DNA from 4 places in the Ruegeria sp. HKCCD3925 genome. Region 2 is predicted to be linked to each of the others. Evidence: riboswitches for the same ligand, from Rfam matches in the RefSeq annotation. Region 2 holds a riboswitch; each other region holds the start of a gene.

Region 1 (4,210 bases), on a different contig from region 2:
GCCGAACAGAAATGGATCGGCAAGGTCATTACGTGTGGTCGTTTGCAGCACCACGCCAACGATGCCCAGCCCGGCACCGATCACGGCTGCAAACAACGCGCGGGGCAATCGAAGGTCGAATACGATCCTATGCAGCGGCGACATCTCTCCGTCCTGCAACCCGGTACCGCGCAAGATCGCGGTGAAGGTCTCGGACAAAGGTATCGAGGTTGTGCCGTAGATTGTGGAAATCAGCAAAAGGGCGGCCAGAACGACCGCCCCCAGCAACAATGTCAGGCCCAATCGGCCCATATCAGCTCTGACCCGGATGCATCGCGCGCGCCATCTTCGAGATCGCTTCGATATTTGCCGGTCCCGGCGTCAGCTCTTCGTAGCGCAATCCGATCCAGCGTTCGTTCTTGACGGCGTCAGTCTGGGACATGACGGGATGTTCCTGCAGGAACTTGAAGGTGTCCTCGGCGCCATTGCCGGTCTGATAATCCAACAAAACCAGGAATTCCGGGTTCGATGCGGCAACGGCCTCCCACGAAGTGCGGCCCCAGCTCGTGTCCATGTCATGAGTGACGTTTTCACCACCGGCGGCTGCGATCATCGCATCGGGAATCGCGAATTTACCGGCGGTAAACGGAGCATCTGCAGGACCATCCAGAAGAAAGACGCGGGGCCTGGGCAGTTCAGCAGTCTTGGCTTCGATCGCTGCCAGCTGCTCTTTCCAGCCCGAGACCAAAGCCTCGGCCTTGTCTTCGACTTGCATCACCTTGCCCAAGCGCAACACATCGCCAAATAGAAGATCCATGCTGGCTTCGGGGCGATCCTTGTCCAGATGGACGCAGCTTTCGGTTAGAACCATGGTCTTGATTCCGAACGGTTCCAATGTATCTGGGGTCACATCACCACCCGGCTTCATGCCATAGTACCAACCGGCAAAGAACAGGTCGGGTTCAACCGCCACCAAATTTTCGACGGTCGGATATTTTGGCGCAAGCTCGGGGATGTCGCCACGCAGGGCATCAAAATCAGGGCTGGTCTTGTACCAGCCGGTGATGCCGGTCAGGCCGACGATCTTGTCCTGCAGACCCAATGCAAAGGCCATATCGGTCATGTTCATGTCATGCACAACCAGGCGCTCGGGCGCGGTATTAAAAACCAGCGGTTCGCCGCAGTTGTCTACGGTGACTTCTTGCGCAGCAGCACCGCTTGCCATGGCGGTGGCCAACGCCACGGGCCAGATGTATTTCATATCAGTGTGTTCCTTCGACTAAGTTGAGACTGTAGTTCTTCGAATATCAAGCGCCGGGATCACGCGGCCTTCGTGGAGAAAGCAGAGGAAATCAACGCCAAAAGTTTCGCGGACTCTTTCGGGTGTCAGCACCTTGTCCACCGACCCAAACTCGATCATGCGGGTCGATTTCATCAGCGCCACGTGTGTGGCGAATTCGGGGATCATGACAAGATCGTGTACGATCATGACCACGGTGATCCCAAGCTCGGCGACCAAAGACAGCATCCGCCCTTTTGCATCAGGATCCAGATGGTTGGTCGGTTCGTCCAGAAACAGCAACGAAGGGTTCTGCGCCAAAGCACGAGCGATATGGGCACGCTGACGTTCGCCTCCGGACAGTTGGGCCATGCGCTTGTCCGCGAGATTGGCGAGACCGGTCAGGTCTAAAATCCGGTCCAGCTCTTGCGCGTGGCCTTCGGCAGAGCGGTCCGCACGGATGGGTATTTGCCCCAGCGCAACATAATCGCGTAACGCCAAGCGTCCATCGGGCAGTTCCTGCTGACCTACCACTGCAATCATGCGCGCACGCTCTTTGGCCGTGAGCTGTTTCAGACTGCGTCCTTTGATCCGAACATCGCCAAGTGCCAGCGGCTCAGCGCCGCACAACAGATTGAGAAGCGTCGTTTTCCCCGCCCCGTTCGGGCCGGCGATGGCTAGAATGGAACCCTCGTCCAACTCGAACGAGACGCCCTGCAACAGGACATCTCCGTTAAGGGCATAATACTCAAGGTTTTCGGCAATCAGAAAGGGTGGCAACGTCATTGCGATGCCCCCTGTTCGATCCGCGGCATGCGCGAGAGGGTTTTATTGGACAACGCCTGCGGGCGATCAGTGGCATTTGTCCAGCCATCCGGGCTTTCACGATACTGCGCTGCAAACTCAGCCAGCGCCTGCACCTCATCCGCGGTCTGAATGCCACCAAAAAGGTATTGCGCCTTTCCTACGGCCTGGAACCCAACCGTTCTGGGACTATCGCAGCCTGCCATGCAAGACGACGCGCGGATCGCAAAACTGCGAGGTAATTTCCCAGTCAACGCATCGCAAATTTCATCAAGGGGCAGCCCTTCAGCGCAGCTTTCGCAGACTAGAATGAAATGATCAGGCGTATCTGGCATGGTCCACTCCACTTGTTTCCAAGCGCATGCGGAAGCTGCCGACAATGTAAACACGCGATTGACGCGCCATCAAAGCCTCCTTCCAGGACGCCCCGCCCCGGGTTGGTTAAACATCTGATGGCAGGTCTCCTGACTTGCGGGTCCGCGCTCGGCCAACCTTCCCGATCCTGTGGACCAGTGGCTGTTTGGCCTTGCTCACCGCTTACAGTTGCGGGGGCAGTTACGGAATTGGCACCTTTTGGCAAGCCTCACCGTATTCCCTTTTCATCCCGCGGCAACGCCACCGGGAACCATCAATCGATTGAGTGCCCGAGAACACCGGACACGTCAATGATAAAGTCGAAGGCACCCAACTCTGGTCGAGGATCGAGCGCCGCCAACCACGTGTCCGAAGCACCAACCGAATAGCTTGGGCTGCGCGCCGAATTTGTCTGGCCACGGTTGTCCATAGTTGGTGTGTTTGGAAATTAGACAATCTGAGGTAAGCTGAACAAATTTAGAGGTTTAGCTTTGTCAGCACCTTACCCCTGTTTGATCATTGCCTGGGTTTATCCAAGGAGACGGTTCTTTGACACATGTTTCGCAAAACGCATTGCCGCCGGATATTGTTGATGATGTCATTGACCACAATCTCGAGGCCGTAGCACGGTGGAAAGGCCATCGCTTAAGGGCTCAGCATGGGCGCAGTCACGGGTGTGTAGCTGCAATATTCACCGTCAGAAACGATCTACCAGAACAGTTCCGTCACGGCCTGTTTGAACAGCCCGCAGCCTATTCAGCCGCACTTCGCTTTTCCAACGGCGCGCATCTGGATGACCGGAAATCGGATGCCCACGGGATGGCGATCAAGCTTTTTGATGTGCCTGGCCCCAAGCTGATCGACGCCGAAGCACTTGCGCATCTGGGGACCACACAACTCAGCGACGAGTTCGATTTTGTATTGGTCGATCAGGATGTGTTTCCCAGCTACGTCCCCGATGAATATGAGCGATTGGGCAGGCTTGTCGCCACATTACAAGCGGTCCAGCACGCGATCAAAGGGCGACGAAAATGGAGCCTTAGGTTGATCACCAAAGGGCTGCGCGCAGGATTTCGAGCCTTCCTCACTCGTGAAGGCAAGCGTCAGTTTCGCGTCGCGAGTGATTTCGCCTCGAACTATATGCACTCGCCTTTTGAGGTCCATTTCTGGTCGACAACACCGTATCGGCTGGGCCCCGATCTAACAGTCCGATACCTAGCCCGCAGCGCTAAACCAAAAGTTCCGGCACATCCGGTAGACGACCCAGATGGGATCGGGCAGTGTTTGCGGCAAGACGTGGCCGATGGAGATAATCACTTCGAGCTGTGTGTGATTGAGCCCCCGCGCCCGGCCGACGAATTCGATGTGCTAGACAATCGCATCCGGTGGGCATGCGATCCGCAACCAGATGCACCTCTTGATCCGTACCATCATACCGTCACGCCCGTGGCGGATATCACGATTCCCAAAGGTGCAGAATTTGATCCGCAGAATGGCGACGCGATGAGCTTCTCGCCCTGGCGTGTCACGGCAGATCACGAACCTTTAGGACCGATTAATGCGATCCGGCTCAGAACCTATCTGAGCCTGGCCCGCGCCCGGTTCCCGAACCGATGACCAAACGGAGATGTATTGATGCTGGACGTTGATGATCTGATCAAACTCGGATTCAAGATCTCCCCACCCGTTACGAGTTATTTGGCCGCGATCAGGCTTGCAAACGCCGCGAAGATCCACCGACCGCGGCCCTATACAATGGGCGCAGACTACACGACATGGCCCGGCGTGTTTTCC
Region 2 (4,210 bases):
ACTTCACGTCCCGGTTGGCTCGGATCAGTTCAACCACATGTTCAAATGTAGGATAGCGTGCCAGCGCTGCCTGCACATCTTGGGCCAGCGCGGCTGTTGGCCCGCCTGCGTTGCCGCCGATTCCCGATGCGGCATAGGCCGGTCGGGCCACAGCCTGTGGCGCGGAAATAGCATGTCCAGGCGCACCGATTCCCTTGCCGGGGCCACCATTGGGCGGCGGAGGCGTATCTTGCAGACGCTTGATCAGCTCCTCCGGGCTAGGCAAGTCGGCCACATGGGTCAGGCGGATCACGGCCATTTCCGCAGCCATCATTGCGTTGGGTGCGGCGGAAACTTCCTCAAGCGCTTTCAGCAGCATTTGCCACATGCGTGTAAGGACTCGCATGGGCAGAGCCTCGGCCATTTGTTGACCTCGGGCGCGTTCGTCGGGGGAAACGGTGGGATCTTCGGCGGCATCCGGGGTGATCTTGACCACCGAAACCCAATGCGTGATTTCAGCCAGATCGCGTAAGACGGCGAGTGGATCAGCCCCTTCGGCATATTGCCCGCTCAGCTCGGTCAACGCGCCTGCAGCATCGCCGCGCAGGATCATATCCATCAGATCCAGCACCCGGCCCCGATCGGCCAGCCCCAGCATCGCGCGCACCTGATCCGCGCTGGTTTCACCGGCCCCGTGCGAGATCGCCTGATCCAGCAGTGAGGTCGCATCGCGCGCCGATCCCTCGGCGGCCCGGGTGATCAACGATAACGCATCCTCGGCAATCTGTGCCCCTTCGGCACCTGCAATTTTGCGCAGCAGTCCGATCATATCCTCCGGCTCGATCCGGCGCAGATCAAAGCGCTGGCAACGGGACAGGACGGTCACCGGGACCTTGCGAATCTCGGTGGTGGCAAAGATGAACTTCACGTGTTCGGGGGGTTCTTCCAGCGTCTTGAGCAGCGCGTTGAAAGCGCTGGTCGACAGCATGTGAACCTCGTCGATGATATAGATCTTGTAGCGCGCGGACGCAGCGCGATAGCGGACGCTGTCGATGATCTCGCGGATGTCATTAACACCGGTGCGGCTGGCGGCGTCCATCTCCATCACATCGACATGGCGGCCCTCCATGATGGCTACGCAGTGTTCACATTGACCGCAGGGTTCGGTGGTAGGGCCGCCGCTGCCATCGGGACCGATGCAGTTCATACCCTTGGCTATGATCCGAGCGGTCGTCGTCTTGCCGGTACCGCGGATGCCGGTCATGATGAAGGCCTGCGCGATCCGGTCCGCCTCGAAGGCGTTTTTCAGAGTGCGCACCATGGCGTCCTGACCGACCAGATCGGCAAAGGTTTCGGGGCGGTATTTGCGGGCAAGAACCTGGTAGGCGGGGCTGGGCGTCTCGGTCATGTCTGCTCTGTCGGATTCGCGTTACGCCGCAGCGTAGAGGCCCTCGCCGCCCGCGTCCACAGCCAGCCGGGACGATTTTCATTTTGGAATGCGTGGGTATGCGGCTAAAATCCACTCTATTCTATTTACTGGACCAGTATGATGTTGGGTGAAGTTTGTTTGGGGGGAGATAATGTCGCAACTGGTGGTTTATGCGTTGCAGGTTGGCGGAGGCACCTTGGCCTTGTCCTCGATGCCTGGGCGTGGAGGAACGTATACAGAAGACCTTGATCTTATCGCAGACTGGAAGCCCGGGCTTGTGATCTCGATGACGACTGAGGTTGAGATGATTCAAGATGGCTCGCGGAATTTTGGCGCTGATATTCAGGGGCGTGCCAGCAGATGGGTGCATTTGCCGATCGAAGATTTTGGCACGCCACCCAAGGAGATTGTGGAGCGCTGGCCCCGCGTTGGCGCGACCGCACGTCAGGCGTTGTCAGGTGGTGGCCGTGTGCTAGTGCATTGCCGTGGTGGCTGTGGCCGATCCGGGATGGTGGTTCTGCGTCTGATGGTTGAATGCGGTGAACGGCCTGAGACGGCATTGAAGCGATTGCGTACGGTGCGTCCTTGCGCAGTCGAGACAAATGCCCAGATGCTTTGGGCCGTTGAACCGGCCCGTGTTCAAGCCGTTTGACGGCTTAGACACCAAAATGTGGCGAGATTTCGCCACCGTTGTGCTGCACCAGAAGCGAAGCCTCAAGCATGGCGCAAGGAGGATTCCTTAGCAGGTCTGCGGGTAGGCTGCTGTACTCGGTTCCGAACATCATGTCTGCGTAGTCATCCAGCCGGCCGGTATCGATTTCAGGATCGGTTCCGCAGAATACGCGTATCTGGTCGCATTGGGCGCGAAAGCGGGCGGTGCATCCTTCCGGGCAGTGCGACAGATCTATGGTGCCTTCAATCTCAAACTCAGTTTTCGTGACCGGTTTTGTGGCGGACATGGCCTGCGTCAGAGCCCGCGCCATCTGTGCCAATGCGGGGCAAGGTGCGCCAGTACGTTGGCACACGGTCGCCGCGAATTCGTGTGTTTTGGTCTTCCAGATCATCAATGCGCCCTCCGCGCGCAAGGCAAGGGCGTGGCACAGGTTGGTCGTTGCGGAGCACGATCAAACCCGTCCCGGACACCCCGCCCGAGTTTCGGTTCTACATCCGATGGCAGGTCTCCTGACTTGCGGGTCATCGCTTTGCCGACCTTCCCAACCTTCAAGGCCAGTGGTATCTCGGCATTGCTCTCCGCTTACAGTTGCGGGGGCAGTCTCGGACTAGGTTCTTTCCGGATTTATCCGGGCAGAACCGCACCGTGTTCCCTTTTCATCCCGGCCCGATTGGGCGCGAGAACCATCGCGACATGGCTATCGGCTGCGCCGTGCCCGAGTCAAGAAGATTGCGTCAGGCAAGTGACGTACGGTCCAGCCACGTCAACCTTGACTTGAGGCGCTTCGGGTGAACTGATCAGTTCAGTCGGTATTGGAGGGCACCATGTTGGACACGCAGCAGGCGGTTGTGACCGAGGATTTTCAGATCCCGTCCGACCCGGCAATGTTGTCGGCGCGGCTTTACCGTCCGGTTGCCGACCCCGAAAAGGTGGTCGTCATAAACGGTGCGACTGGGGTGCCAAGGGATTACTATCAGCACTTCGCCCGGTGGCTCGCCGAAGAACAGGGCATGGCCTGCCTGACTTACGATTACCGGGATTTTGGTCACTCTTTGGTGGGTTCACAAAAGCGGTCAAATGTCACCATGGCCGATTGGGCGTTGATCGACATTCCAGCCGCCCGGGCCGAGATGCGCCGACGGTTTCCGCAGGCCAAGCTATGGAGCATAGGTCATTCCTTGGGCGGAATGTTTGGCCCGATCCAACCCGATATCGATCAGATTGACAGGATGATCTGTGTCTGTTCGGGTCTGGTAACGCTGGCGGATCACCCTTGGCCTTATCGCGCTTTGGCGGCGTTGTTCTGGTTTGGTCACGCGCCGCTGGTGGTCAAGGCGCTTGGCTACCTGCCCGGACGGTTGGTCGGGTTTGGATCGGACCTGCCTGCCCAAGTCTATTGGCAATGGCGCAAATGGTGCACCGCCCCCAAAAGCTATGTGCCAGAGATCGGCACGACACTGCCCGCCGCCCGCTGGGAAGACTTGGGCAAACGTGTCGATCTGTTTACCTTCGCAGATGATGAAATGGTGCCGCCGGATGCTGTCTGGCGTCTTGCCGATCTCTATGGACCCAAAGCCGGGCGCCATCTGCTTGCACCAAGCGAATTCGGAGTATCCAAGATCGGCCATATCGGTGCATTCGCAAGACGGAATGCGGCAGTCTGGCCTAGGCTGATCGCCTGATAGCGCTGGGCACCGGTAGGCCGGTGCCCAGCTTCGTTATAGCCCTTTACGGGATTTTTTCTCGTGCATCACGCTGCGCACCATCTTGCCGAACGCCTTGTCGCGGGCGCGGGCCTGCGCCACCGAAGCGGAATTGTGTTGGTCTTCGCGCCGCAGCTTGCGCCAGCGGTCCAGCCGCGCGGGATCAAGTGTGCCGGCGTCAATTGCAGCCTGTACCGCACATCCGGGCTCAGTCTCGTGCTGACAATCCGAGAAGCGGCAATTCAGGCTGAGGTCTGAGATGTCCGAGAACACCTCATCCAACCCCTCTTGTGCATCTAGCAGACGTAACGCGCGCATGCCGGGCGTATCGATCAGCCAGCCGCCATTGCGCATGCGATGCAAGGCGCGTGCCGTTGTTGTGTGCCTGCCGCGCGCATCGTCTTCGCGAATACCTGCGGTGGCCTG
Region 3 (4,210 bases), on a different contig from region 2:
ATCGGTCGTTGACTAATTTGAGATCAGGTTCTGCACGACCGCAAAGCTTGAGATCGAGCATGCCATGATTCCGCGGCTGCAGAGAATGATCAACCTGACGCACCATGACGCAGCATCGTCATCGCCAATTCACCACAGCTGCCGGCCCTTCACGTGGTCGGACTCCTGAAATTGAAGAAACGGGTGCGCTATTACGGATATCGCACTTGGCTGTGGCGAACGGGCTGTTTCAAACGTAAGTAAACAAGGTGCTTTGAATGAGGGCTCTACTGACACACGCGATACTTCCGCGATGGCAGCGTTGTCTCCGCGAGCGAATACTGAGTCAGCAACAGCCGCTCCTGCATAGGGCAGCTTTGGTGCGCGTATCGCCACTTCAATCAATCCATGATCTCGCACAAGCACCGAGTGGAAGGTTCGACGGGCCGCGCTGCAGCATTCACATGTCGCGTTAAACGGCAGAATTGGGTCGGCTGTCATTTTTGCAGTTTAGCAATATGTAACAATCGAATTTGGTGGCGTTCATCCTCTCCGTCGCTTCCCTTTCTTGGACCAGCAGGGATTATGCAAACCAAACGCCCTAGACCGTCACGGGGAGGGCACTGCCCTCTCACTCGGGCAACCCTATCGGGCAGGGCCGAGGCCGCACCACCCCCATCGAATAGCCTCACCTCGCCCCGGCGTTCACCACATTGCAGATTAGCTGCGACAAGCTGCATCGCTGTCTGAACTGCAATTCAGCTCTGATTATCCGAAAGGGAAGCCGGATCAAACGAAACTGCCTGCGGTAGTCCTAAATGGTGGGTTTGGATTGAAGTATAATACTAAGGGTCATATTTAGTAGATGTCCGACTTCGAAGTTTCATCTGATTTCGAACATTCATTACAGTGTAGTCCGACTATGACGGTTGGGTAAGATAAGTGTGACCTTCAACAGGAAACTGTTCAACGTCACTGGCCTTAAACTCGATCGATGCCAAAACATAAACAAATCAGTGAATCGCGTCATCCAAATCCGCCACAAACCTCAAGCGTTTCCAACCCAGAACTACTAGTCGGCATTCTTATATGCCGCTGCAAGAATCTCAATTAAGCTCACCCATGCAATCACGACTTAAAACTGCGCGCTCGCGAACTTTGCTGCTCTGCATTTTAAATTGAATAAGCTGTTGTAATGCGTCGATGAACATAAAAGATTGAAATAGAGTTCTCTTGGCTCGGTAGCTTCAGATACCCAGGAGAAACGAGTATGGGGAAAGCAGATATGACAAAACCTACTTCCGCTCAGAAAAAAATCTCGGAAAGGTTACCAGTTTATCTATCGTTGGCCTGTATCATATGCAGCTACCTTGTCTCCGCCGCTTCATTGCAAGCTTCTGAGCTTCCCTGGATCAAACTAGATAGAGAGGTTCAGGCGCCATCGGGTGCCAAATCACTCTGCAAAGATTATTCGTGGGCGTGCGCGAATACTCGTACTTCTGGTCTGCCAGAAGCGCGGGAGAAACAGATCGTTAAAGCGATTAACTTGCGCGTCAATCGGAGGATCCGCGCCGTTTCGGATCAAAACCAATACGGGACAAAGGAATACTGGACACTACCAATGCAGGGGTCAGGGGATTGCGAAGATTTCGCTTTGCAAAAGAAGTTTGAACTAATGCAGAACGGCTTGGATCCTACGAAGCTACTTATTGCAACTGTCTTAGACACCAATCGCAGTGGCCATGCAGTTTTAGTTTATCGCTCGAGTGAAGGCGATTTGATTCTGGACAACGTCACCAACAGGATCAAATCTTGGAAGGAAACGAGGTATCTTTTCCTACGAATACAGGACCCAAATCACCCTGATCGTTGGGTGCAGGTTTCCAGCGGCTAAAAACAATGTGGCGCGCCTTCGAGACGCGCCACAATAAAATTTTGGTCCTGCGACTACTGGTTGTTTCGCGGCAACCCAAGTTTAGGACACCGCTTCAAACTTTGGTCAAGCTTTCGCAGCGTTGTACAAACGCGGAGTCACCAGACCTGTACTGTTCAAACCGCGCATTGCCTTGGCTGCCGCAAGTACTGCCAGATCAGCAATCGGCTCAATGACAATTACCAGCATATAAGCGCCGCCAAAGGACAGAACCGACGCCATGGTTTCTGCGCCGAAACCCTGGCCGTAGAAGGCCCAGAACCCAACCCATGCGACTACTCCTCCCTGATACGTCGCACTCAGCGCAAGAGCTTGGCCATATTTGAGGTCAACATATGCTGTGCCGGGTGCGATGATGCGGCTGGCCAGTGCTTGTAGCGCAAACAGCGGCACCAGCAGGGTGGTCAGGTTGATGAAGTATTGCGGAAGATCGAACGGGGCAAAAAACACACCCTGAATCAGGAGACCAGCTGCCAATCCAAAAGCCGCGGGTGCAGCACCGAGAAGCAGAAACAGCGTCGACCCCAGGATGAAGTGGACTTCAGAGACACCAACCGGGAAATGCGGCAGGACTTCGAAGAAAAGGAAAACCCCAACGGTGGCGAGCACCGAGCGCATAACAAAAGATGCAGGTCCATTCGCACGCAATGTGGAAAACGTTTCTTTCGCTGCGTAAGTAGCCGCACCTGCGGCGGTAACATAGGAAAGCGCGATTTTGGCACCATTCACGATGCCCGGTTCGATATGCATGTTCTTTCTCCCTACCGCCTCACCCGGCGGCTTGTCAGGTTGAATCGACCGTAAGGCCGACAGGTTCAGTCTGGGCATAGCCCGGCGCTTTACGGCAGGTCTCCTGACTCGCGGGTGCTCGCTCCGCCAACCTTCCCGGTTCCATTACGAACCAGTGGTGTCTTGGCATCGCTCTCCGCTCACAGTTGCGGGGGCAGTTACGGAATTGGCGCCATTGAAAACACCGAACCGTATTCCCTTTTAATCCTTTTGGCTTCCGCCATCAGGAACCGAAAACAATTCACCGCTACAATGGCGGCTTCGCCTGTGTCAATTGTCTTTGCGACCTATTCCAATGTAAACTCGACCGAAGCAGGATTCACGCAACCGGTCACTTGATCGACAGGGTAAACCAAGCGTTACCTGAAACCTCTTGAAGCTCTAGCTGCTAGAGGCTTTAAGATTCGGATTAATTCGCGATAGTGCGATCCAAATACGTTAAACTTGTGAACCAGGACGAGACCTATGCTTACAAGGCGCCATTTCATTCAATCCACCACAGCGCTGTTCTCGGCGTCTGCGGCCAGTCCATTGATCGCCAAAACCTGGCCAACCGCATCGCAGAAGACCTATTGGGACAGTCAGGTCACGCCAATTGGTTACGATCCAATGACCTCAAATCCGTGGGGTGTTCATGACCGTTTTTTACCAAGACGCGTCGCGGCAAATGATGGTTTGGTTCCAGGTGACATCCATGTGGATGCCGTCGCGCGCTATCTCTATCATATCGAAGAAGGCGGGACCGCAATGCGCTATGGCGTAGCGATCGCGCGCGGGAACCTTTACGAGCCCGGCACCTATGTTATCCGCCGAAAGGTCGAATGGCCACACTGGACACCAACCGCTTCAATGATCGAGCGCAACCCCGAATACGCGGAATTCCGGAATGGCATGGAGCCCGGGCCGAATAATGCTCTCGGCTCTCGTGCCCTTTATCTATACGTTGGAGACCGAGACACATATCTCAGAATTCACGGCACGCCTGAGCCAAGAAGCATCGGCGGTCGCGCAAGTTCTGGATGTGTGCGAATGATCATGGCTCATATCAATGACCTCTACCCAAACGTGAAAACCGGCTCGACCGCTTTCCTATACTCTGCCGAAGATAGCGTCACAGCCCGCTCATGAATATTGGGCAGCGTACATGGACGTCGCTGCCCTCATTTCGATCAGGCGTCGCGCGCAATGCAGATCGGAGCGCCATTCGTCGCGCGCAATGGTACCAATGTCGTCTCGACGGGTCCGCTGTGCTCATACCAAAAGCAATTGTCTTCGGGCAGGAGGCGCGCTGTGGTCAAATCCTGCGCCGGCCCTGCCAGCGCTACGACCGAATCTGGCACGTTGCCTGGTTCAAATGCTTTGCTTTTGGCCCCAGTGAACTGGGCTGAGCAACCAGCCGTAATCGAGACTAACGTGATGGTAATTGCGATCCGTTTCTGCATTGATCTATTCCAAATTTTTTGCGTCATCTGCAATTAGATTGCATCCACACGGCCGGCCCGCAAGACG
Region 4 (4,210 bases), on a different contig from region 2:
GGAACCTGCTCCGCTTTGGGTTTGTCGTGAAGGTTCAGCCAGCCGGAGATGCGGTTGATGATGGCTTCGATCCGTTCGGGTTCAGCCCGATGAGCGAAACGAGAATACTCGAGATGCGGGTCGCGTTTGCCCGGCTCTTTGAAGGATACGATGCCCGCGTTGATCCGCCCGTCCACTTCCGGAAGGACCACATGCATGGCAAGATCAGCTGGTGAAAGGCCACGTTCCGCTTCGGCCCACGCTTTGCGGCGTGACGTGGCCAGCGCGACCTGAAAGACCGGCACCTCTGCCACATCGAGAGGTGAGGTGCCTGATGCGCCCTTGCCTGAGAATGAGGTGGCGTTCACGATCGCCGAAGGCTTCAGCGCCACAATAGTCTCGCGCAGCCAATCGGCGGCATTTGGTGCTTTGAGCGACGGGGCAAACAGGCCGACGGCCTCAAAACCCCGCGCCCGCAAGCTGCGGATCAACGCCGCAATTGGGGCGGTATCTGCCGAGGTCAGGTATGCGCGATAAAAGGTCACGATGATACGTTTCGTATCACCTGACAGAGCGTTTTCTGCCGGGATCACACCGCGATCCGGGCACCAGGCGCCGCATTCGGGGATGGTCTTCGCGCCCATGACCGGACCTGCATACAATCCAGCAGCCAGTGCCATCTGCGCCAGAGCGGCCTGCGCCGCGACCTCTCCGCCGGTGTCGCAGAGATGCGCCAGCCGCCGCAGGGTCGAGACGGGTAGGGTAGAGTAGTCGTCCAGCCGTGTATCCTCGCGCCCGTCTGCAGGCAGAACGGCCAGCGCAATTCCGTTGGCCTGCGCCAGTGCCAGAACCTGTTGCAGTCCGTAAGCCCAATAAGGCACACCGCCAATTAGACGGATCAGGATGCCCTTTGCGCCCTCCAGTGTCTGCTCGACATATGTGTCGACTGAGAGGGGATGCTTCAGCGCCGTCAGATTGGCCAGCCGCATCGTTGGCATGCGTCCTTCAGGCCCACCTCCACGATGCCATCCCGCCGCGAAAGCGCCAAGGTCACTGTCGGAAAAGGACAGCACCACCAGGTCCGCCGGGCTCTGGCCCAGATCGGTCGGGGTCTCGGTTTCTTCGAGCCCATGGCTTTCGCGGAAGACGACGTGCATAGGTCTTACTCGGCAGCCTCGGTAACACCCACGAGGATATCGCGGATCTCGGCCTCTTTGATATCGTCATGCTCGGCAATGACCACAAGGCGCGACCGACGGTCTTCGCCGGGCTCCCACGGGCGGTCATATTGGTGACGCACGCGCGCACCGACGGCCTGAACCAGTAGGCGCATGGGCTTGCCCTGAACGGCGGCATAGCCTTTGACGCGCAGGATATTCAACTCGTTGGCCAATCGTTCAATCTTGGCGACTAGATCAATCGGATCGGTTTGCTCGGGCAGTTCAACGATGATGCTTTCGAAATCGTCATGCTCGTGATCGTGATGGCCGTCGTGATGGCTGGGACGCGCGTCCATGTCATCCTCGGCCGCGGCTTCTAGACCCAGCACGACGCGGACGTCCACGGCACCCTCGGCCACTTCGACCACGGGCATGGGGCGGGGCGCTTCGGCGGCGATGATCTCTTTCGCTTTCGCAACGCCTTCCGGGCCAGCCAGATCGGGCTTGGTCAGCAGAATGATGTCGGCGCAGGAAATCTGATCCTCGAACACCTCGGACAAGGGAGTTTCATGATCAATCGAGTCATCTGCCATGCGTTGCGCATCCACCGCCTCGACATTTGGAGCGAACCGACCAGCGGCCACAGCCTCGGCATCGGCCAGAGCAATCACGCCATCGACGGTGATTTTCGAGCGGATATCGGGCCAGTCGAACGCTTTCAACAACGGTTTTGGCAGGGCGAGACCGGAGGTTTCGATCAGGATGTGATCAGGTCGCGGCTCTAGTGCCATCAGGGCTTCAATGGTCGGGATGAAATCATCGGCCACGGTGCAGCAGATGCAACCATTGGCCAGTTCCATGATGTTTTCTGCGGGGCAATCAGGAATGGCGCAGGACTTCAGGATATCGCCATCGACGCCGACATCGCCGAATTCGTTGACGACCACCGCCAGACGCTTGCCCTGCGGGTTCTGCATCAGGTGTCGCACCAAAGTGGTTTTGCCCGAGCCCAAAAAGCCGGTGATCACAGTGACGGGAAGTTTCTCGAGATTGCTCATTTCAGGGCTCCAATCGGGGGAATGCGGGCCGCACAGTTTTTGCGGAAATGTTCGGGACGTTCGCGCCATTTGACCAAACCGTCCTCGGTGGCGAGGTATTTGGCTGCGCCTTCGACGATGGTTTCAACATGGTCGATCTCGTTCAGATGCTCATACACGAAAGTCCAGCGATCCGGTCCTCCGCGTAGCACGATCGAGCAGCCTTCATCGCAATTCGACAGGCATTCCACAGCTTTCAAGGTAATGCCTTCGGGCAGGCCCGCCTGTTCAAGCGCCTTGTGCAGCAACGTGCCGGGGCGCTGGGCGTCATCCTCGACAGGCAGCCCGCGACGGCAGGTAGTGCAAACCAGCAGTTCGACCGGTGCGGTCTCGGTCATGTCTCTCATCCCCCCAAATCCTCTTCGTGGGGGACGGGGTTTCATGCGGGCCGATCACAGCCCCACACCGGAACACCCCGTCCGGTTTCATCTTCGGGCGTTGGCAGGTCTCCCGGCTTGCGGATGTCAGAGGAGGCCTCTGTCGGATGTCCCGCCTTCCCGGCCATACTGCCAGTGGCTTTGGGCACCCTCTCCGGTCACGGTCGCGGGGGCGGCTGCGTTTGACGGCAAAAACCGCTGACGCATTCCCTTTTCATCTGCTCTCGCAGACACCAACGAAAGGGACATGCGGCAGGGCAGGGTTGCTTGTCAAGCGAGTCGCGCCGATCCGTGAAAAAGCGGATAAAAAGCGACCTGTCGGGGTCGCTGGGCGGCATGATACTTCTGCAACGACGTGCTGGCATGGCAGCAAGATGCGAACAGGAGGATACCGCGCATGAAAGTAGGGTTTATCGGGCTGGGGAATGTAGGGGGCAAGCTATCTGGATCGCTGCTACGAAACGGTATCGATCTGACGGTTCATGACCTGAACCCGGATCTGGTGACCGAATTCGTCGCCAAGGGTGCCAAAGCCGCCAAAAGCCCGGCGCAACTGATGCGCGATTGCGATGCTGTTATAACCTGTTTGCCTTCTCCTGCGGCCTCGGATGCGGTGATGCAGGAAATGTTGCCAGAGGTCGGCCCTGGCAAAATCTGGATGGAAATGTCGACCACTGACGAAGCCGAAGTCAAACGCCTTGGCGCAATGGTCATCGAACGAGGCGGCGCAGCGGTGGATTGCCCGGTTTCCGGCGGATGTCACCGGGCAGCGACGGGTAATATCTCGATCTTCGCAGGCTGTGATCGTGAGACTTTTGAACGTATCCTGCCATTCCTGACCACCATGGGGCGGCGCATTTTGCACACGGGCGATCTGGGCTCGGCCTCTGTTCTGAAGGTGTTGACCAATTATCTGGCTACCGCCAACCTGATCACCTGCGCCGAGGCATTGGTGACAGCCAAGGCCGCCGGTATGGACCTTGGAACCACCTATGAAGCGATCAAGATATCGTCAGGCACATCCTTCGTGCACGAGACCGAAAGTCAGGTCATCCTGAACGGCTCGCGCGATATTTCCTTCACCATGGATCTGGTGAAAAAAGATATCGGTCTGTTTCAGGAGGTCGCCGACCGTGCCGGAGTTCCTCTGGAGATAAACCCATTGATGATCAAGATTTTCGAAGATGGCATCGCGCGATATGGTGAGCGTGAACTGTCCCCGAACATCATCAGGCGGCTAGAGGACGCGACCGGACTGGAGATCCAGGCGCCAGGGTTCCCAACCGAGATGCTGGACGACGAGCCAGAAGAACCGGGTTATGAGGTGATCCCGCAGAATCGGTAGATCGATTAATCGGCAAGCATTGCGGCTGTCTGGCGACCTGGTTGGACAAAATTCTGGTGCTATTCTAAATAGGTCGACAGGAGTCCGACACCGGCACAGGCAAGAGAACAACTTATGACGAATGAGACCTTTCTCATCGTAACAACGATGAAAAACGAAGGGCCTTTCATGATCGATTGGGTGGCCTACAACCACGCAATCGGCTTTGATGACATTCTGATTTATACCAATGATTGCGCTGATGGTACCGAT

Evidence for each region. A riboswitch is a leader RNA that binds a small molecule or an ion and turns the genes downstream of it on or off. The one in region 2 is predicted to bind cobalamin.
Region 1: it holds a riboswitch for cobalamin, as region 2 does, so the genes downstream of both, AC2TEM_RS05200 (DUF1636 domain-containing protein) here and AC2TEM_RS18115 (hypothetical protein) in region 2, are expected to answer to the same signal.
Region 3: it holds a riboswitch for cobalamin, as region 2 does, so the genes downstream of both, AC2TEM_RS16135 (energy-coupling factor ABC transporter permease) here and AC2TEM_RS18115 (hypothetical protein) in region 2, are expected to answer to the same signal.
Region 4: it holds a riboswitch for cobalamin, as region 2 does, so the genes downstream of both, AC2TEM_RS12405 (DUF1636 family protein) here and AC2TEM_RS18115 (hypothetical protein) in region 2, are expected to answer to the same signal.

What each region holds. Positions count from the first base shown of each region.
Region 1 covers NZ_JBWVBI010000002.1:41,104-45,313, reverse strand. Annotated here, with positions in the region: gene AC2TEM_RS05215 (iron ABC transporter permease) at 1-291, opposite strand, end outside; gene AC2TEM_RS05210 (ABC transporter substrate-binding protein) at 293-1,240, opposite strand; gene AC2TEM_RS05205 (ABC transporter ATP-binding protein) at 1,259-2,044, opposite strand; gene AC2TEM_RS05200 (DUF1636 domain-containing protein) at 2,041-2,397, opposite strand; cobalamin riboswitch at 2,500-2,707, opposite strand; gene AC2TEM_RS05195 (hypothetical protein) at 2,691-2,846, opposite strand; gene AC2TEM_RS05190 (catalase family protein) at 2,966-4,033, shown strand; gene AC2TEM_RS05185 (peroxidase family protein) at 4,052-4,210, shown strand, end outside.
Region 2 covers NZ_JBWVBI010000008.1:50,818-55,027, reverse strand. Annotated here, with positions in the region: gene AC2TEM_RS18125 (DNA polymerase III subunit gamma/tau) at 1-1,387, opposite strand, end outside; gene AC2TEM_RS18120 (phosphatase domain-containing protein) at 1,560-2,060, shown strand; gene AC2TEM_RS18115 (hypothetical protein) at 2,065-2,472, opposite strand; cobalamin riboswitch at 2,564-2,784, opposite strand; gene AC2TEM_RS18110 (alpha/beta fold hydrolase) at 2,906-3,763, shown strand; gene rsgA (ribosome small subunit-dependent GTPase A) at 3,800-4,210, opposite strand, start outside.
Region 3 covers NZ_JBWVBI010000006.1:210,907-215,116, forward strand. Annotated here, with positions in the region: gene AC2TEM_RS16125 (M48 family metalloprotease) at 1-12, shown strand, start outside; gene AC2TEM_RS16130 (transglutaminase-like cysteine peptidase) at 1,250-1,873, shown strand; gene AC2TEM_RS16135 (energy-coupling factor ABC transporter permease) at 1,979-2,662, opposite strand; cobalamin riboswitch at 2,739-2,951, opposite strand; gene AC2TEM_RS16140 (L,D-transpeptidase) at 3,167-3,829, shown strand; gene AC2TEM_RS16145 (hypothetical protein) at 3,871-4,143, opposite strand.
Region 4 covers NZ_JBWVBI010000004.1:461,223-465,432, forward strand. Annotated here, with positions in the region: gene cobN (cobaltochelatase subunit CobN) at 1-1,136, opposite strand, end outside; gene cobW (cobalamin biosynthesis protein CobW) at 1,142-2,197, opposite strand; gene AC2TEM_RS12405 (DUF1636 family protein) at 2,194-2,574, opposite strand; cobalamin riboswitch at 2,660-2,866, opposite strand; gene AC2TEM_RS12410 (NAD(P)-dependent oxidoreductase) at 2,972-3,958, shown strand; gene AC2TEM_RS12415 (glycosyltransferase family 2 protein) at 4,073-4,210, shown strand, end outside.